DNA from 3 places in the Streptomyces sp. NBC_00158 genome. Region 1 is predicted to be linked to each of the others. Evidence: riboswitches for the same ligand, from Rfam matches in the RefSeq annotation. Region 1 holds a riboswitch; each other region holds the start of a gene.
The links. Region 1 has a riboswitch for cyclic di-AMP ahead of OG553_RS07410 (M23 family metallopeptidase). Riboswitches for the same ligand answer to the same signal wherever they lie in the genome.
Positions count from the first base shown of each region.

Region 1 (6,468 bases):
CAAGCAGCCGCCGCGCGACGGCTCGCTCCCCGAGGTCATGGGCGGGCAGCTGCGCGAGGAGATCGTCGAGGAGGTCCCGGCGCGCGCGCTGATGGCCGCCTACCGCCTGCCGCACGACGGCACCCGCGAGTGCGACGCCGCCGACGTGGCGCTGACCGTGCTGGGCGGCGGCGAGTCCTCCCGCCTGCACAACCGCCTGGTACGCCGTGACCAGACGGCCGTGGCGGCCGGGTTCGGCATGCTGCGCCTGGCCGGTGCGCCCTCGCTGGGCTGGCTGGACGTCAAGACCTCCAGCGGCGTGGAGGTGCCCGCCATCGAGGCGGCCGTCGACGAGGAGCTCGCGCGGTTCGCCGCCGAGGGCCCGACGACCGAGGAGATGGAGCGCGCGCAGGCGCAGCTGGAGCGCGAGTGGCTGGACCGGCTGAGCACGGTGGCCGGCCGCGCGGACGAACTGTGCCGCTTCGCGGTGCTGTTCGGCGACCCCCAGCTCGCCCTGACCGCCGTCCAGCGGGTGCTGGACGTCACCGCCGAGGAGGTGCAGGCCGTGGCCGCGGCCCGGCTGCGCCCCGACAACCGCGCGGTACTGGTCTACGAGCCGCTGGCCGGCGCCGAGGCCCACGAGACCGAGCAGCACGACGAGAACGAGGGGGCGGAGCAGTGAGCGACACCGCAGCCGTCACGATGACCTTCCACCCGCGGCCGCAGGCCGGCGAGGCGAAGCCGTGGGCCTTCCCGGCCCCGGAGCGCTCCACGCTCCCCAACGGCCTGACCCTGCTGCGCTGCCACCGCCCCGGCCAGCAGGTGGTGGCGGTCGAGGTCAACCTCGCCGCGCCGCTGGACGCCGAGCCCGAGGGTCTCGACGGGGTGGCCACCATCATGGCCCGCGCCCTGTCGGAGGGCACCGACAAGCACTCCGCCGAGGAGTTCGCCGCCGAGCTGGAGCGCTGCGGCGCCACCCTCGACGCGCACGCCGACCACCCGGGTCTGCGGGTCTCCCTGGAGGTTCCGGCCTCCCGGCTGCCCAAGGCGCTCGCCCTGCTCGCCGAGGCCCTGAGCGCGCCCGCCTTCGCCGACGGCGAGGTCGACCGCCTGGTGCGCAACCGGCTCGACGAGATCCCGCACGAGCTGGCCAATCCGCAGCGCCGCGCCGCCAAGGAGCTCTCCAAGGAGCTGTTCCCGGCCACGCTGCGCATGTCCCGCCCGCGCCAGGGCACCGAGGAGACGGTCGCGCGGATCGACTCCGGGGCCGTACGCGCCTTCTACGAGGCCCACGTACGCCCCTCCACCGCCACCGCGGTGGTCGTCGGCGACCTGACCGGCATCGACCTGGACGCCCTGTTGGCGGACACCCTGGGCGCCTGGACCGGCGACACCGCCGCGGCCCGCCCCGTCCAGCCGGTGACGGCCGACGACACGGGCCGCGTGGTCATCGTGGACCGGCCGGGCGCCGTCCAGACGCAGCTGCTGATCGGCCGGATCGGGCCGGACCGGCACGACATCGTCTGGGCCCCGCAGGTGCTCGGCACCTATTGCCTCGGCGGCACCCTCACGTCCCGCCTGGACAAGGTGCTGCGCGAGGAGAAGGGCTACACCTACGGCGTGCGCGCCTTCGGGCAGGTGCTGCGTTCGACCGCCGACGGCAAGGGCGCCTCGATGCTCGCCATCAGCGGCTCGGTGGACACCCCCAACACGGGTCCGGCGCTGGAGGACCTGTGGAAGGTGCTGCGCACCCTCGCCGAGGGCGGACTGACCGACGCCGAGCGGGACGTGGCGGTGCAGAACCTGGTGGGCGTGGCCCCGCTGAAGTTCGAGACGGCCGCCTCCGTCGCCGGCACCCTGGCCGACCAGGTCGAGCAGGAGCTGCCGGACGACTACCAGGCGCGGCTGTACGCGCGGCTCGCCGAAACCGGTACGGCGGAGGCCACTTCGGCGGTCGTGAACGCCTTCCCGGTGGACCGTCTGGTCACCATCCTCGTGGGTGACGCGGCGCAGATCGAGGAGCCCGTCCTGGCCCTCGGCATCGGTGAGGTCACCGTCGTCTCCAACTGAGCGGCGCGAGGCCCGAGACGGGCCGGTGTCCGGCCCGTTTCCAGGGGGCTCCGGTGGAACGCCCACCGGAGCCCCCTTTGTCCGTTTAGTGGTGTGGTTGCAGGTATGCGGTGTGGCGTACGCAACAAAACCGCTCGTCTGTTTGGCGATTGACTGATGATCCGCCTAGCGTCGGCCGTGCTGTTCGTCAGTTTGTAACCGCCGCACCCGCGGCACCGGACAGCGATCGCCGAGTCCCCGTCAGGCGCGAGCCTGGGGAGCCGGGGACCCACATGCGTCCCTGGGGTGAATCGGACCCCCTCGCAAGAGGAGGCCCGTAGGAGACCTTCCTGCTCCGAACCCGTCAGCTAACCCGGTAGGCGAGAGGGAAGGAAAGGATCACCCCCTTCATGGCGTTTGGCAGTCGTGCCGCCGGTTCTGGTAAGCACCGTGGTTCCAGCCGTCTGAGCCGCAAGACCGCCGGCTTCGCCGGCGTCGCCGCCCTCGCCACCACGGGCGTGGTCGGCACCCTGGCCGCTCCGGCCTTCGCGGCGGACAACAGCAGCGCTCCGTCCATGGAGGACACCGGTCAGAACGCGATCGTCGTCGCCGACGGTCTGCAGGACGACATCGAGGTCCAGGCCGCGACGCAGCAGAGCGCCGCCGAGGCCGTGGCCGCGCAGGCCCAGGCCGAGGCCGAGGCGAAGACGCGGGCAGCCGAGGCCAAGCGCGCCGCCGAGGCCAAGGAGAAGGCCGAGCGCGAGGCCGCCGAGAAGGCCGCCAAGGAAGAGGCCCGCAAGCGCCTCAACACCTTCGTCTCCCCGATCGACGGTTCGTACGTCAGCACCCAGTACGGCGCGGGCGGCGGCATGTGGTCCTCCGGCAGCCACACGGGCATCGACTTCCACGCCGACTCCGGCACCTCCGTCCACGCCGTGGGCGCGGGCACCGTCGTCGAGGCCGGCTGGGGCGGCGCCTACGGCAACAACGTCGTGATCCGCCACAACGACGGCACGTACACCCAGTACGGGCACCTGGACTCGCTGAGCGTCTCCGCCGGCGAAACGGTCACCCCGGGCCAGCAGATCGGCCTGTCGGGCTCCACCGGCAACTCCAGCGGCCCGCACCTGCACTTCGAGGCCCGCACCGGCGCCACGTACGGCACGGACATCAACCCGCTGGCCTACCTGCGCAGCCACGGCGTGGGCATCTGACCCGCAGGCACACAGCACGCTTCACCGAAGAAGGCCCCGGCTCACAGAGCCGGGGCCTTCTCCGTATTTCCGCCCCTGTTTCCGGCCTTGTTCGCCGACCCGCTCGGAAATCCGTCGCCTGTTGCCATAGAGTCGCGGAACGGCCACGATAAACCGAACCGAAACCAGCGGAGGTCCGGCCTTGCGTATTCCGGCGCACGCGGTGTGCACAGCGATCCGCGACGATATCGTCTCCGGATTCTTCGGGCCGGGCGGCCGGCTGACCGAGGAGGTGCTGGCCCGCCGCTACGGGGTCTCGCGCGTGCCGGTCCGCGAGGCGCTGCGGACCCTGGAGTCCGAGGGCTTCGTCACCACGCGGCGGCACGCGGGCGCCTGCGTTGCCGAGCCGACCGAGCAGGAGGCCGCCGACCTCCTGGAGCTGCGGACGCTGCTGGAGCCGCTCGCCGCCTCCCGGGCCGCCCGCCGGCGTACCGACGGCCACCTGAAGGTGCTGCGCGGGCTGGTCAGGCTGGGCCGGGAACGGGCCGGGCGGGCCCAGGGGGAGGACCTGCGCGCCCTGGGGAGCTGGTTCCACGAGACGCTGGCCCAGGCCTCGGCCAGCCCGGGGCTGATCGCCCTGCTGACCCAGACCCGGCACAAGATCGCCTGGATGTACGCGGTCGAGGCCCCCGCGCAGCCCGCGGAGTGCTGGGCCGAGCGCGCCGCGATCGTGGACGCCGTCGCGCGCGGGGACGCGGAGCGGGCCAGGGCGCTGACCGCGCTGCACGCGCAGCGGTCGGCCGGGGCGCACCGGCCGCGGGTGAGGAATCCGCAACCTGCCGTAAACACGGCGAGCGCTCCGAATTAACAATTCCCGTATACAACGGAGGGATATCCCGGAACCGTCCGTCCCGGACGCCGGTGGAATTCCCGTCCGTTTTGCGCGACCGCGGCCCGGTCCCCTCACGCCGAATCCGAATTCCAGGATTTCCCGACCGGGTGCACCGACCGGATCCCCGAAGGGGAAAAGCGGAAGCCGCAGCCCCCGGGGTGGTGGGGACTGCGGCTTCCGGTCTACCGGACCCGAAGGGTCAGACGGTCTCGGGGAGCTCCTCGAGGCCCTCGGCGACCAGCTTCGCGAGGCGGTCGAGCGCGGCGTCCGCACCCTCGGCGTCGGAAGCCAGGACGATCTCCTCGCCGCCCTGGGCGCCCAGGCCCAGGACCGCCAGCATCGACGCGGCGTTGACGGGGTCGCCGCCGGCCTTCGCGATGGTCACCGGGACTCCGGAGGCGGTCGTCGCCCGGACGAAGATCGAGGCGGGACGAGCGTGCAGGCCCTCGGCCCAGCCGACGTTGACGCGGCGCTCTGCCATGGTGATGCCCTTCAGGTTCTACGGGTTGTCTAGACCAGTCTCTCACGCCGTCCGGAATGCTCGGACCGACCTTCGGCCCCTGTCCACTGCCGTTCGACCCTCCCCAGCTTGCACCGGTTCGCCCCGGTGCGCCGTCTTCGCCGCGCACGCGCCGGGCGGGCCGCCCACCGCACTCGCACACCTGGCCGGACCGCCCCTTAAGGTGGCCCCATGACCACCGCGTCGGACCCCTCGTACCCGGCCCACTGGGAAGCGGACGTCGTGCTGCGCGACGGCGGCACCGCCCGGATCCGCCCCATCACCACCGAGGACGCGGGCCGCCTGGTCAGCTTCTACGAACAGGTCTCGGACGAGTCGAAGTACTACCGCTTCTTCGCGCCCTACCCCCGTCTCTCGGACCGCGACGTCCGCCGCTTCACGCACCACGACTACGTCGACCGGGTCGGCCTCGCCGCGACCATCGGCGGTGAGTTCATCGGAACGGTCCGCTTCGACCGCATCGGCCCCGACGGACGCCCCGCCTCCGCCCCCGCCGACGAGGCCGAGGTCGCCTTCCTGGTCCAGGACGCCCACCAGGGCCGCGGGGTCGCCTCCGCCCTCCTGGAACACATCGGCGCGGTGGCCCGGGAACGCGGGATCCGCAGGTTCGCGGCCGAGGTGCTGCCCGCCAACACCAAGATGATCAAGGTGTTCACGGACGTCGGCTACCAGCAGAAGCGCAGCTTCGAGGACGGTTCCGTCCACCTCACCCTCGACCTCGAACCCACCGCCGAGTCCCTCGCCGTCCAGCGCGCCCGCGAGCAGCGCGCCGAGGCCCGCTCCGTCCAGCGCCTCCTCGCCCCCGGCTCCGTCGCGGTGATCGGCGCCAGCCGCTCCGGCGCGGGCGTGGGCGCCACCGCCCTGCGCAACCTGCGCGACGGCGGCTTCCGCGGCCACCTCTACGCCGTCAACGAGGCCCGCGCCCCCGGCATGGAGGGCGACCTCCTCGAAGGCGTACGGGCCTACCGCGGCCTCGCCGACATCGGCGCCCCCGTCGACCTCGCCGTGATCGCCGTCCCCGCCGACCGGGTGCCCGACGCCGTGGCCGCCTGCGGCGAGCACGGGGTGCAGGGGCTCGTGGTCCTGTCCGCCGGATACGGCGAGAGCGGCCCCGCCGGGCTCGCCCGCCAGCGCGAACTGGTGCGGCAGGTCCGCTCGTACGGGATGCGGCTCATCGGGCCCAACGCCTTCGGGGTGATCAACACCGCCCCGGAGGTGGAGCTGAACGCCTGCCTCGCCCCGGCCCCCGCCTCCGTCCGCGGCCCGATCGGCCTGTTCACCCAGTCCGGGGCCATCGGCATCGCCCTGCTGTCCGCCCTGCTGCGGCGCGGCGAGGGGCTGTCGTCCTTCGTCTCGGCCGGGAACCGGGCCGACGTCTCCGGCAACGACATCCTCCAGTACTGGTACGAGGACGAGGCCACCGAAGTCGCCCTGATGTACCTGGAAACCCTCGGCAACCCGCGCAAGTTCACCCGCCTCGCCCGCCGCACCGCCGCCGCCAAGCCCGTCGTCGTCGCCCTCGGCGGCCGCCACACCCCCGCCGGACACGTCGTCCCCGGCACCCGGCTCCCCGAGGCCACCGTCTCCGAGCTGCTCCGCCAGGCCGGCGTCATCCGCGTCGACACCGTCACCGAGCTGGTCGACGTCGGCCTGCTGCTGGCCGGGCAGCCGCTGCCGGCCGGGCCCAGGGTGGCCATCCTCGGCAACTCCGAGTCCCTCGGCGTCCTCACCTACGACGCCTGCCTGACCGAGGGACTGCGGCCACTGCCCCCGCTCGACCTGACGACCGCCGCCGGCCCCGCCGACTTCCGGGCCGCCCTGCGCGCCGCGCTCGC
Region 1 is NZ_CP108161.1:1,660,078-1,666,545, reverse strand. Features, by position in the region: gene OG553_RS07420 (M16 family metallopeptidase) at 1-661, shown strand, start outside; gene OG553_RS07415 (M16 family metallopeptidase) at 682-2,049, shown strand; cyclic di-AMP (ydaO/yuaA leader) riboswitch at 2,267-2,426, shown strand; gene OG553_RS07410 (M23 family metallopeptidase) at 2,439-3,242, shown strand; gene OG553_RS07405 (GntR family transcriptional regulator) at 3,424-4,089, shown strand; gene OG553_RS07400 (HPr family phosphocarrier protein) at 4,313-4,594, opposite strand; gene OG553_RS07395 (GNAT family N-acetyltransferase) at 4,805-6,468, shown strand, end outside.

Region 2 (6,468 bases), 2.8 Mb from region 1:
GCGCGGCCGGTGAGCCGGCTGCGGCGGATGTGCCGGCGGGACTGCGAGCGGTAGACGTGGGCCGCGGTCCGTTCGCCGAGCTGCTTGAGCCGGGTCGCCGTCGAGAAGGTGGAGAACCGATCCCGGTTCCCGGCCATGGCCCCGCCTCCCCTGTGCGCGCACTACGCAATACGTCCCCGCACACGGTACGGGACCGAGTGCGGGGACGTACGGAGGCTGAGCGCGATTAGCCCTTGAAGCGCGGGAAGGCGCTGCGGCCGGCGTACACGGCCGCGTCGTCGAGGATCTCCTCGATGCGCAGCAGCTGGTTGTACTTGGCGACGCGGTCCGAGCGGGCCGGGGCGCCGGTCTTGATCTGACCGCAGTTCACGGCGACGGCGAGGTCGGCGATGGTGACGTCCTCGGTCTCACCGGAGCGGTGCGACATCATGCACTTGAAGCCGTTGCGCTGGGCCATCTCGACGGCGTCGAGGGTCTCGGTCAGGGAACCGATCTGGTTCACCTTCACGAGCAGGGCGTTCGCGGAGCCCTCCTCGATGCCGCGGGCGAGGCGCTCGGGGTTGGTGACGAAGAGGTCGTCGCCGACGATCTGGACCTTGGAGCCCAGGCGGTCGGTGATGGTCTTCCAGCCGGCCCAGTCGTCCTCGAAGAGCGGGTCCTCGATGGAGACGAGCGGGTACGCCTCGACGAGCTCGGCGTAGTAGTCCGTCATCTCGGCGGCCGAGCGGGACTGGCCCTCGAACTCGTACTTGCCGTCCTTGTAGAACTCGGACGCGGCGACGTCGAGCGCGAGCGCGATGTCCTTGCCCGGGGTGTAGCCGGCCTGCTTGATGGCCTCGATGATGAGGTCGAGCGCGGCGCGGTTGGACTCCAGGTTCGGGGCGAAGCCGCCCTCGTCGCCCAGGCCGGTGGAGAGGCCCTTGTTGTGCAGGACCTTCTTGAGGGTGTGGTAGACCTCGGCACCCCAGCGCAGCGCCTCGGAGAAGGACTCCGCGCCGATCGGGGCGATCATGAACTCCTGGATGTCCACGTTGGAGTCGGCGTGCGACCCACCGTTGAGGATGTTCATCATCGGAACGGGCAGCAGGTGCGCGTTCGGGCCGCCGAGGTAGCGGAACAGCGGCAGGTCCGAGGCCTCGGACGCGGCGTGCGCGACGGCGAGGGAGACGCCGAGGATGGCGTTGGCGCCGAGCGAGCCCTTGTTGTCGGTGGCGTCGAGGTCGAACATGGCCTGGTCGATCAGGCGCTGCTCGGTGGCGTCGTAGCCGACGAGCTCCGGCCCGATCTGCTCGATGACGGCGAGGACGGCCTTCTCCACGCCCTTGCCCATGTAACGGTTGGGGTCACCGTCACGGAGCTCGATGGCCTCGAAGGCACCGGTGGAGGCGCCGGACGGAACGGCAGCACGGCCGGTGCTGCCGTCGTCGAGGCCCACCTCGACCTCGACCGTGGGGTTGCCTCGGGAGTCCAGGATTTCCCGGGCTACGACGACGTCGATGGACGGCACGAGCATCTCCTTCTGGGATGTGACGCTGGGTGTGCGGTGGCGTGTGGGCCGTGGGACGGCCCTGCCGACTAGAGCCTAACCGGCTCCGGGGTGTGGGCTGCCCGACCGCCCGGGTCCTGGGACGAAAAAGGGGCCGAATACCCGCCTTCCGGGACATAGGGCCCCTGAATTCGCGTGCCTGACGAGAGAGGAGACGGCGGAGGTCGGCGCTCCGGTTCCGGAATGCGGGCACTGGAGGACGACACGCCGCCGCCCGGCGCGTGGGGGGATACGCGCCGGGCGGTGGGGATGCTGCGGGGTGCCGCGAGTGTTACGCGGACGTTCAGGCGAGCTTCAGCTTCTGGCCCGGGTAGATCAGGTCGGCGTCGGAGACGGTGTCCTTGTTGAGCTCGAAGAGCTTCTCCCAGCCGCCCTTGACCTTGTTGGCGTCGGCGATGGTGCCGAGGGTGTCGCCGTCCTTGACCGTGTAGGTGCCACCGGTCGCCGGGGTGCCGGTCGACGGCTTGGCCGGGGTCCAGTTGCCCGAGCCGTTGCCGGAGCCCTTGGTCTCGGTCGTCGAGGTGGACGGCTTCGCCGGGGCGGGCTTGGCCGGAGCGGGCTTCGCCGGGGCCGGCTTGGCCGGAGCGGGCTTGGCCGGGGCCGGCTTGGCCGGAGCGGGCTTCGACGGGGTGGTGGAACCGCCGCCGTTGTACGAGGAGTTGGACAGGCCGACGCCGCAGTGCGGCCAGGCGCCCTTGCCCTGGCCCTTGAGGACCTTCTCGGCGATGGCTATCTGCTGGCCCTTGGTGGCCTGGTTGGCCTGCGAGGCGTACGCCTTGCCGCCGTACGCGGCCCAGGTGGAGGCGGAGAACTGCAGACCGCCGTAGTAGCCGTTGCCGGTGTTGATGGACCAGTTGCCGCCGGACTCGCAGGCGGCGACCTTGTCCCACTCGGCCGCGGTGGCGGCGCTGGCGGTGCCGGCGGCCATCAGCGGGGCCGCGACGGCGACACCGGCGACACCGGCGAGCGTGACGATGCGGACGGCCTTGGAGCCGCGGCGGTGCTTGCCCTTGCCGGAAAGCAGCATGGAGTTCTCCTCACCGACGCCTTCGAGGTGAGCTGTCGGGTTCGGGCGGATGAGTTGCCCGGTCACGCGGCGCGGCGCGTGTCTTCACCCCTAGCCGGTACGCGGGCCGTCTCTCAACGGCCTTTCCCGGCGCCTACCTTGGTTCCCCCGCTCCTGCCTTCGGCGCTTGCGCGACGACTGTTCCCTCCGTCCGCCGGCAGGATTCGGCGATGCGGTCGAAGGAGCCCGCGGTGGCGAGCGATTCAGAAGGTAGACAGGTCTCTCCCCGATGTTCAACGTGTGATTTTGGGGAGAAACCGGCCTACTTGCCTCTCTCGGGAGCACGTTTGTGCAGGTGAGAGGCGGGTTTGCAACAGTTCCGGAACGAGACACGCCAGTTGTCCGGAAGAGATGCATGTCTCATTTGGCGATAACGGACATTCAACTCTTAATGGATGCCCGAACTGCCCTCTATTTCTTGGTTAGATCCAGGTTCTGTCCGGGCTTGATGAGGTCCGCGTCCCCACCGATGACCTGCTCGTTGGCCTTGTAGAGCTCGTCCCAACCGCCCTTGACGCCCTTGGCCTTCGCAATGTCCGAAAGGCTGTCGCCCGGCTTCACGGTGTAGACGGGCTCCCCGGCGGGCACTGACGCCGTGCCAGGTGCCGCCGGCACCTCGATGGCGGCCGGGCCGCGGTGCTTGCCCGAGCCGTCGGTCGCCCCGGCGGACGGGGTGGCCGTCGGGTCGCCCGGGGTGGCCGGGGCGGTGGGCGTGACGCCCGGGGTGGGGGTGGCGCCGGGGGTGGCCGGGGCCGTCGGGGTGACGCCCGGAGCGGTCGGGGTGCCCGGCGCCGTCGGCGTGGGCGTGCCCGGGGTGGGCGTGCCCGGGGTGGGCGTGGCCGTGCCGGGCGTCGTGGGCTGGACCGTGAAGTCCGGCGCGGGCATGACGGGCAGTCCGCTGGAGGGGCCCAGCGGGTAGTCCGGCAGCCCGCTCGGGTTGGACGGGGTGTTCGGCGCCGGGGTCGGGGCCCCGAAGTCCGTGGAGGGCTTGCCCTTGCCCGCGTTCGGCACCGAGCCGTCGGGGCGGCCCTTGGTCGGCGCGACGGGCCCGGGCTCCAGCTTGTCACCGGGGTCCACCTCGGGGGCGGGGCCCTGCTGGGTCAGTCCGGCCGAGGCGGAGCACAGCGGCCACGCCTGGGGGCCCTGGGAGGCCAGCACCCGCTCGGCGACCGCGATCTGCTGGGAGCGGCTGGCGAGGTCGGGGCGCTCCGCGTACGCGAGGCCGCCGGCGTTGCGCCACTGCTCCAGGGTGAACTGCAGGCCGCCGTAGGCGCCGCTGCCGGAGTTCGCGCTCCAGGTGCCGCCGCTCTCGCAGTCGGCGACCTTGTCCCACGTGGCGGTGTCGGCCGCGTTCGCACCTGTGGCGGCGAGCAGCGGCATGGCCAGCGCGGAGCCGGTGACTCCTGCGGTGACGACGATCGCGGGTACCTGGCGGGGGCGTCTGTGGCGGCCGTTCCCGGGAAGCATGAGACTGCACCTTTCGCATAACGGCGGGGTAACGGCAGAACCTAGCCGCCTTCGAACGGATGTCACAAGTTCGACGGGGGAGCGACTTCCGGACCGGCTTCCAGGCTGACTTCCGGTCAGTCGCGCTTCGCTCGCGGCCTCATTCGTTCGGGACTGTGAAGCGGACGGGGAGGGTGCGCAGGCCCCTCATGATGAGTCCGCCGCGCCAGCGCAGGTCAGTAGGGGGAATCGCAAGTTCCAGATCCGGCAGACGCTTCAGCAAAGTTCCGAGTGCCGTCTGCCCTTCGAGACGGGCGAGCGGGGCGCCGAGGCAGTAGTGGATCCCGTGGCCGTACCCGAGGTGCTGATTGTCACTCCGGGAGAGGTCCAGGGTGTCCGGCTCGGCGAACCGCTCCGGATCGCGGTCGGCCGCCGCGAGGACCACCAGTACGGGGTCCCCCGCCGCGACGTCCTGCCCGCCGAGGGCCAGCGGCCGGGTGGCGAACCGCCAGGTGGCGAGCTCCACGGGGCCGTCGTAGCGCAGCAGTTCCTCGACGCCGGTCTCCAGCAGCGCGCTCTCCCCGGCGGCGAGGGAGGCCTGGAGCCGCTCGCGCTGGTCCGGGTTCATGAAGAGGGAGTGGATGCCGTTGCCGATGAGGTTCACGGTCGTCTCGAAGCCGGCGAAGAGCAGGATGAAGGCCATCGCCGTGGCCTCGGCCTCCGTCAGATGGTCTCCGTGATCACTTGCCCGGATCAGATCTGAAATGAGGTCATTGCCCAGATCATCCCGCTTGCGGTGGATGAGTTCCCCGAGATAGGTGCGCATCTGCTTCACCGAGCGGGCGACCCCGCCGCGCGGCCCGCCGCCGTGCCGGATCATCATCCCGGCCCAGTCGCGGAAGTCGTCCTGGTCCTCGCGCGGTACGCCGAGCATCTCGCAGATGGCGTAGATGGGGAGCGGGAACGCGAACTCGTGGATGAGGTCCGCCTCCCCCTTGGCCGCGAACCGGTCGATCAGGTGGTCGGTCAGCTCCTGGACGCGCGGGGTGAACTCCGCCACGCGCCGAGGGGTGAACGCCTTCGACACCAGCCGCCGCAGCCGGGTGTGGTCCGGCGGGTCGATGTTCAGCAGGTGCGTCATCAGCTCCGCCTTGCGCTCCCCCGGGATCCCGGTCTTGCCCTTGGCGTGCGCCGGCTCCGCGTGGTGCGCCGGGTTCTTGGACAGCCGCTGGTCCGCGAGGGCCTGGCGGGCGTCGGCGTACCGGGTCACCAGCCACGCCTCGACCCCGCTGGGCAGCCGGGTGCGGTGCACCGGCGAGTTCTCGCGCAGCCAGGCGTAGGCCGGGTACGGGTCGGTCGCGAACTCCCAGTCGAAGAGCGTCGGCATCTCCGGGAGGGAAGGATCGGGCTGGGCGGCGGAGGTCTGATCGTGCACCCGTCGACCGTATCCCGGCTCGCCACCGGCCATCCCTTATGGCCGCTTCGTCGCGGCTGTCCGCAGATCGGACATCACTTGACGCCGGGTTCTGCGACATTCCTACTTTCGGTTCTGTGGATGTGAGGATCTTGAAAAGCAGTTTCGCGGTGGTGGAGAGAAGGGCCGAGCACGCGGTCAAGTACTTCTACTCCCACCTCTTCTGGCACAACCCCGGGCTCCGCGAACTCTTCCCGGCCTCCGCCGAGGACATGGAACGCCAGCGCGACCGGCTCTTCGCCGCGCTCACCCATGTCGTCGCCCACCTGGAGGCCGAGACCCTCGTCCCCTATCTACGCGACCTCGGACGCGACCACCGCAAGTTCCTCGTCGGCCCCGAGCACTACGCGGCCGTCGGCACCAGCCTGGTCGCCGCCCTCGCCCAGACCTCCGGCGACGCCTGGACCCCGGCCGTCGAGAAGGCCTGGTACGAGGCCTACCAGCTCATCGCCGACGCCATGACGGCCGGCGCCGCCGACAGCGACGAACCCCCCTGGTGGGAGGCCGAGGTGGTGCGCCACCTCCAGTACGGCGAGGACATCGGCGTACTGACCCTCGCACCGCGCACCCCGCTGACCTACCGGCCCGGCCAGTACGTCAGCGTGAGCAGCGCCCGCGTCCCCACCACCTGGCGCACCTACTCCCTCGGCAACGCCCCCCGCCCCGACGGCACCGTCGACCTGCACGTCAGCCGCATCGAAGGCGGCCGGCTCAGCACCGCCCTGGTCCGCGACGTCCTGCCCGGCGAAGTGCTGCGCCTCGGCGCCCCCGGCGGCCGCCTCACCCTGCGCCGCGAGGACCGCCCCCTCACCCTCATCGCCGCCGGCACCGGCTGGGCGCCCGTCCGCGCCCTGCTGGAGGAACTCCTCCAGCACCCTCCCGGCCACGACGTACGCCTCTTCGTGGTCGCACGGGACTCCGCGCACCTCTACGACC
Region 2 is NZ_CP108161.1:4,411,672-4,418,139, reverse strand. Features, by position in the region: gene OG553_RS20430 (septum formation initiator family protein) at 1-137, opposite strand, end outside; gene eno (phosphopyruvate hydratase) at 227-1,513, opposite strand; gene OG553_RS20420 (transglycosylase family protein) at 1,830-2,573, opposite strand; cyclic di-AMP (ydaO/yuaA leader) riboswitch at 2,576-2,748, opposite strand; gene OG553_RS20415 (transglycosylase family protein) at 3,024-4,079, opposite strand; gene OG553_RS20410 (cytochrome P450) at 4,219-5,445, opposite strand; gene OG553_RS20405 (globin domain-containing protein) at 5,643-6,468, shown strand, end outside.
Region 2: another riboswitch for cyclic di-AMP. It lies ahead of OG553_RS20420 (transglycosylase family protein); the one in region 1 lies ahead of OG553_RS07410 (M23 family metallopeptidase).

Region 3 (6,468 bases), 740 kb from region 1:
ACTACGTGCCGTACTGCCCGCGTTTTACGAATGGCACCGTTCGTTGCTGCTTCCCAGGAGGTGAATCCAGATGGCCATGCCCCTGCGACAGTCCATCAGGGTCGGGACCTATCTTCTCGAACAGAAGCTCCGCAAGCGCGAGAAGTTCCCGCTGATCGTCGAGCTGGAACCGCTCTACGCCTGCAACCTCGCCTGCGAGGGCTGCGGGAAGATCCAGCACCCGGCCGGAGTGCTCAAGCAGCGCATGCCCGTCGCCCAGGCGGTCGGCGCCGTCCTGGAATCCGGCGCGCCCATGGTCTCCATCGCGGGCGGCGAACCGCTGATGCACCCGCAGATCCACGAGATCGTGCGCCAGCTCGTGGCCCGGCGGAAATACGTCTTCCTCTGCACCAACGCACTGCTGCTCCGGAAGAAGATCGAGAAGTTCACGCCCTCCCCCTACTTCGCCTTCGCCGTCCACATCGACGGACTGCGCGAACGCCACGACGAATCCGTGGCCAAGGAAGGCGTATTCGACGAGGCCGTCGCCGCGATCAAGGAGGCGAAGCGCCGCGGATTCCGGGTGACCACCAACTCGACCTTCTTCAACACCGACACCCCGCAGACGATCATCGAGGTACTGAACTTCCTCAACGACGACCTCCAGGTCGACGAAATGATGATCTCTCCCGCCTATGCCTACGAAAAGGCGCCCGACCAGGAACACTTCCTCGGCGTCGAACAGACCCGGGAACTCTTCAAGAAGGCCTTCGCCGGCGGCAACCGCCGCCGCTGGCGCCTCAACCACTCCCCGCTCTTCCTCGACTTCCTCGAAGGAAAGGCCGATTTCCCCTGCACGGCCTGGGCCATCCCCAATTACTCGCTCTTCGGCTGGCAGCGCCCCTGCTACCTGATGAGCGACGGCTACGTGCCCACGTACCGGGAACTCATCGAGGACACCGACTGGAGCAAGTACGGCCGGGGCAAGGACCCGCGCTGCGCCAACTGCATGGCGCACTGCGGCTACGAGCCCACCGCCGTCCTCGCCACCATGGGCTCCCTCAAGGAGACCCTGCGCGCCGCCCGGGAGACCGTGGCGAGCAACCGGGACGCGTCGGCATGACCGCCGGACAGGGGGCGCGGCGGGGCTTCGACCTCGCCGCGCTGCTCGCCGAGCGCGGCGGGGAGCGCTACGAACTGCACGCCCGCCACCTCAACCACCAGCTGCCCCGCATGCTGCACACCATCGGCTTCGACAAGGTATACGAGCGCGCCGAGGGTGCCCACTTCTGGGACTCCGAGGGCAACGACTACCTCGACATGCTGGCCGGGTTCGGGGTGATGGGCCTCGGCCGGCACCACCCGGTCGTCCGCCGGGCCCTGCACGACGTCCTGGACGCCCAGCTCGCCGACCTGACCCGCTTCGACTGCCAGCCGCTGCCCGGACTGCTGGCCGAGAAGCTGCTGTCCTACAGCCCGCACCTCGACCGCGTCTTCTTCGGCAACAGCGGAACCGAGGCGGTGGAGACCGCCCTGAAATTCGCCCGGTACGCCACCGGGCGGCCCAGGATCCTCTACTGCGACCACGCCTTCCACGGGCTGACAACCGGCTCCCTGTCGGTCAACGGTGAAGGCGGCTTCCGCGACGGGTTCGCCCCGCTGCTCCCCGACACGAAGATCGCCCTCGGGGACCTCGCGGCCCTGGAACGCGAACTCGCGCGCGGGGACGTGGCCGCCTTCGTGGTCGAGCCGGTCCAGGGCAAGGGGGTGCACGCCGCCCCGCCCGGGTTCCTGCGGGCCGCGCAGGAGCTGCTGCACCGGCACAAGGCCCTCCTGATCGCCGACGAGGTGCAGACCGGCCTCGGACGGACCGGGGACTTCTACGCGTACCAGCACGAGCCGGGCGTGGAACCGGACCTGGTGTGCGTGGCCAAGGCCCTCTCCGGCGGGTACGTGCCCGTCGGCGCGACCCTGGGCAAGGACTGGATCTTCCAGAAGGTCTACTCGTCCATGGACCGGGTGCTGGTGCACTCCGCCAGTTTCGGTTCCAACGCCCAGGCGATGGCGGCCGGGCTGGCGGTCCTGTCCGTCATGGAGGACGAGCGGGTGGTGGCCAACGCCCGGGCGACGGGCGACCTGCTGCGCGGGCGCCTGGCGGCGCTCGTGGACCGGTACGAGCTGCTGCACGAGGTGCGCGGACGCGGACTGATGATCGGCATCGAGTTCGGCAGGCCCACCTCCCTGGGGCTGCGCAGCCGGTGGGCGATGCTCCAGGCGGCCCGCAAGGGCCTGTTCGCCCAGATGGTCGTGGTGCCTCTGCTGCGCCGGCACCGGATCCTCACGCAGGTCTCCGGGGACCACCTGGAGGTCATCAAGCTGATCCCGCCGCTGATCGTCGACGAGGCGGACGTGGAGCGGTTCCTCGGGGCCTTCCAGGAGGTCATGGACGAGGCGCACGGCGGGGGCGGGCTGATGTGGGACTTCGGCCGGACCCTGGTCAAACAGGCGGTCGGCAACCGCTGAGGCGCGGGCGCGACGGCGCCGGAGGGGCCCTGGCGGGTCCCCTCCGGCCGTCCGGGCAGCCCTCGCGGGTCAGCCCTCCAGGAGCCGGTCCCGCAGCCGCTCCAGCGACTCGGGCGCGAGCGCGAGACCCTCCGAGAGGTAGGGCTCCACCCCGCCCCACTGCTCGTCGATGACGGCGAAGGCCGCGAACAGGTACTCCGCCCGGGCGTCGAACAGCGGAGCCAGCAGCTCCATCACCTCGGGGGAGCGGGACTCGGGCTCGTCGCTGCCCCGGCGCACCCGGTAGCGGTTGTGCGGGGCGTTGGACTCCAGGTAGTCCGCCACGATCGCCTCGCGCTCCACGCCCAGCGCGAGCAGGGTCACCGCGACCGACAGCCCGGCCCGGTCCTTGCCGGCGGCGCAGTGCATCAGCGCCGGCACGCTGTCCCGCGCGAGGGCGTGCACGACGCGGCCGTGTTCGGCGGTGCGGGTGCGGATGATCGTCCGGTACGAGTCCGTCATGCGGGCGGCGGCCCGGCCCTCGCCGAGGAGGCCGCGGAGCTGCTCCAGCCGGCCGTCGCGGACCATCTTCCAGAACTCGCGGCCGTCGGCCGGGTCCGTCAGCGGGATGTTCACGTTGCGCACGCCCGGCAGTTCGACGTCCGGGCCCTCCAGGGCCTGGTCCGCTCCGTTGCGGAAGTCGAAGACGGTGTGCAGCCCCAGCGAGCCGAGGAACTCTGCATCGGTTTCGGTGGCATGCGCCAGATGTCCGCTTCGAAACAGTCGTCCCGGCCTGACCCTCCGTCCGTCCGTGGTCGGCAGGCCGCCCACGTCGCGGAAGTTGCGCACTCCGGTCAGCTCCGCGCCGGGCTCGGGCCGGGCCGGAAGGGGCTGGGGTATCTGCTGGGTCACGTGTACTCCTCCGCGTGGGTCCGTGGTGTCCGAATTGGTCTGGTTGGGAACAACTTGCCATATGTGGAGGCGAGATCGGGCCGGGCCCCGTGAGCCAGATCATACGGTGACCGTGCGTGCCTGATCGCGGAATCCGAATTGCCTTGTGGGGGCGGTTGTTGATGGTGCGGAATGGACGCAGGGTGACCGGAATTCCGTTGATCCCCCATATCTGCGAATCCGTCAGGGAATTCGCGGCTTGTTGCCCGGTGCCCCGCTCGATTACCTTCGCGATCGATCCGGGTGGACCGCCTAATCCTGCCGCCGCCCGGGAACCGCACCCGACCATCGCGCGCGGCAGGAGCGGGGGAACCAGGTAGGCCGCTGTTCCGGATCTTCTCCGGCGCAGCTAGGGGTGAAGCCGAAACCGTGCCCAGCACGTACGGCCGGACATCTCCAGTCCGAACCCGACAGCTCACCTCGCAGGCGCCGGAGAGGAATTCGCCATGCCCGGAAAGGGTAAGCATCGCCGTCCGAAGTCCCGTTCGATATCCCGCGGCTTCGCCGTCGCCGGGACCGGCGGAGCGGCCCTCGCGCTCCCCCTGATGGGGGCCGCCGGCGCCAACGCCGCCCCGGCCGCCCCCCAGGCCGCGTCCGTCCCCGCGCAGGGCGCGCAGGCCCCGGGGGCCCTCCGCGCCGCGGCCCCGGCCGCCGGGTCCGCCGCCGCGGCCCCCGCCGCCGCGCCGACCTCCTACACCGTCGTGCCGGGCGACTACCTCTCCAAGATCGCCGCCGAGCGCCACATCGAGGGCGGCTGGGAGCAGCTGTACGCCGACAACCACGAGGCCGTCGGCGAGGACCCGTCCCTCATCCACCCCGGCCTGAAGCTGACCCTCGTCGGCGGCCGGGACGCCGCCCCCGCCCCGAAGGCCCCTGCGGCCCCGGCCGAGGGATCCTCCAGCGGTACTCCGTCCGGCTCCGAGGACCTGGGCGACAAGGCCCGGGCACCCAAGGGCACGGGCAAGACCACCGCCGGCAAGCCCTCCCGCACCTCCGGCGGCGCGGCCGCCCAGGGCTCCGGCGCCGCCGCCAAGAGCGAGAAGGCCGCCGCGCCAGCCGCGCCCGCCACCGCCGCCGGTTTCACCTCCCCCGTCGCCGGCGGCGTCTCCACCCAGTACCGCGTGAGCGGCGCCATGTGGTCCTCCGGCTACCACACCGGCGTCGACTTCATCGCGAGCACCGGCACCACCGTCCGGGCCGTCGGCGCGGGCACCGTGGTTTCCGCAGGCTGGGGCGGCGCGTACGGCAACCAGGTCGTCATCAAGCACGCCGACGGCAAGTACTCCCAGTACGGCCACCTCTCCTCGCTCTCCGTCTCCGCGGGCCAGAGCGTCACCGGCGGACAGACCATCGGCCTCTCCGGCGCGACCGGCAACGTGACCGGCCCGCACCTCCACTTCGAGATCCGCACGGGCCCGTCCTACGGCTCCGACATCGACCCGCTCGGCTACCTCCGCTCCAAGGGCGTGAGCATCTGACGGCACCCGCCGTCGGCACGAGAACACGCGTGGGGCCGGGACCCGAGGGGGGTCCCGGCCCCACGTGTACTTATTCCTTATCCCCCGCGTGGTATAGATCACGGTCCGTCAACCCCTCATTACGTTGGCGTAGGTTGGTTGCCAAGGTGAAGGATGTCTTCCTGTGGCAGCGACGAAGACGACACTGAAGACCATCGGCTCGTACGCGGCGATCGGGGACAGCTTCACCGAAGGCGTGGGGGACCCGGGACCCGGGGATTCCTATCTTGGCTGGGCGGACCGGCTCGCCGTGCTCCTGGCCGATCAGCGCGACGAGCACGACTTCCGGTACGCGAATCTGGCCGTGCGGGGCAAAGTACTCGACCAGATCGTGGCCGACCAGATCCCGAGAGCCAAGGAACTCGCACCCGACCTCGTCACCTTCTGCGCGGGCGGAAACGACATCATCCGCCCCGGCAGCGACCCGGACGACGTCGCGGAGCGGTTCGAGGCGGCCCTCGCCGACCTCAAGGCCTCCGTGGGCCTCGTGATGATCACGACCGGCTTCGACACGCGGGGCGTACCGGTCCTCAAGCACCTGCGCGGCAAGATCGCGACGTACAACGTGCACGTCCGCGCCATCGCCGACCGCTACGACTGCCCCGTCCTCGACCTCTGGTCCCTCAAGACCGTCCAGGACCGCCGGGCCTGGGACGGCGACCGCCTCCACCTCTCGCCCGAGGGCCACACCCGCGTCGCCCTGCGCGCCGCACAGGTCCTCGGTTACGAGGTGCCGGCCGACCCGGACCAGCCCTGGCCGCCCGTCCCGCCGCGCGGCTCGGTGGACGTGACCCGCGACAACATCCAGTGGGCGCGCGAGCACCTCGTGCCGTGGATCGGCCGCCGGCTGCGCGGCGAGTCCTCCGGCGACCACGTCGAGGCCAAGCGCCCGGACCTGCTGCCGCTGTAGCGGCCCCGGGCGGGGGAGGGGAAGCCCCGGGTGGCGCTCACGACACCGCGCGGCGGAATCCTCCGGGGCCGGTGTGCGTTGGGATGGTCGTAGACGTACGACCGTCCCATCCTGCACCTTCCCAGGAGGCGCCTTGACCGGCTCCCTTCCCCTGCGTCCCCGGCTGCGCGCCCTGCGGCCCGAAGCCTTCGGCGCGGACCCGTCCGGCGCACGGCTGGAGCGGATCCTGCGCTCGCCGAACTTCGCCGACGGCGTCTTCCGGAACCCGGTCGGGGCCCGGACCAGACCTTCCGGATCGATGGCGGAGTTCGCCAAGATCTACTTCCACAAGGAGCAGCGGGCCCGGCGCAGCCCGGCCGCCTCCGTCCCCGTACACCCGACCACCCTCGCCGACCTGGCCAAGCCGCCGGCGAGCGGACTGCGCCTGACCTGGATGGGCCACTCCAGCGTGCTCGCGGAGATCGACGGCCGCCGCGTCCTCTTCGACCCCGTCTGGGGCGACCGCTGCTCCCCGTTCCCCTTCGCCGGACCCAAGCGGCTCCACCCCGTCCCGGTCCCGCTGGCCTCGCTGGGCGCCGTCGACGTCGTCGTGATCTCCCACGACCACTA
Region 3 is NZ_CP108161.1:924,851-931,318, reverse strand. Features, by position in the region: gene OG553_RS04215 (1-hydroxy-2-methyl-2-butenyl 4-diphosphate reductase) at 1-64, shown strand, start outside; gene hpnH (adenosyl-hopene transferase HpnH) at 71-1,102, shown strand; gene OG553_RS04205 (aspartate aminotransferase family protein) at 1,099-2,502, shown strand; gene OG553_RS04200 (tyrosine-protein phosphatase) at 2,572-3,393, opposite strand; cyclic di-AMP (ydaO/yuaA leader) riboswitch at 3,672-3,874, shown strand; gene OG553_RS04195 (LysM peptidoglycan-binding domain-containing M23 family metallopeptidase) at 3,879-4,910, shown strand; gene OG553_RS04190 (SGNH/GDSL hydrolase family protein) at 5,074-5,859, shown strand; gene OG553_RS04185 (MBL fold metallo-hydrolase) at 5,993-6,468, shown strand, end outside.
Region 3: another riboswitch for cyclic di-AMP. It lies ahead of OG553_RS04195 (LysM peptidoglycan-binding domain-containing M23 family metallopeptidase); the one in region 1 lies ahead of OG553_RS07410 (M23 family metallopeptidase).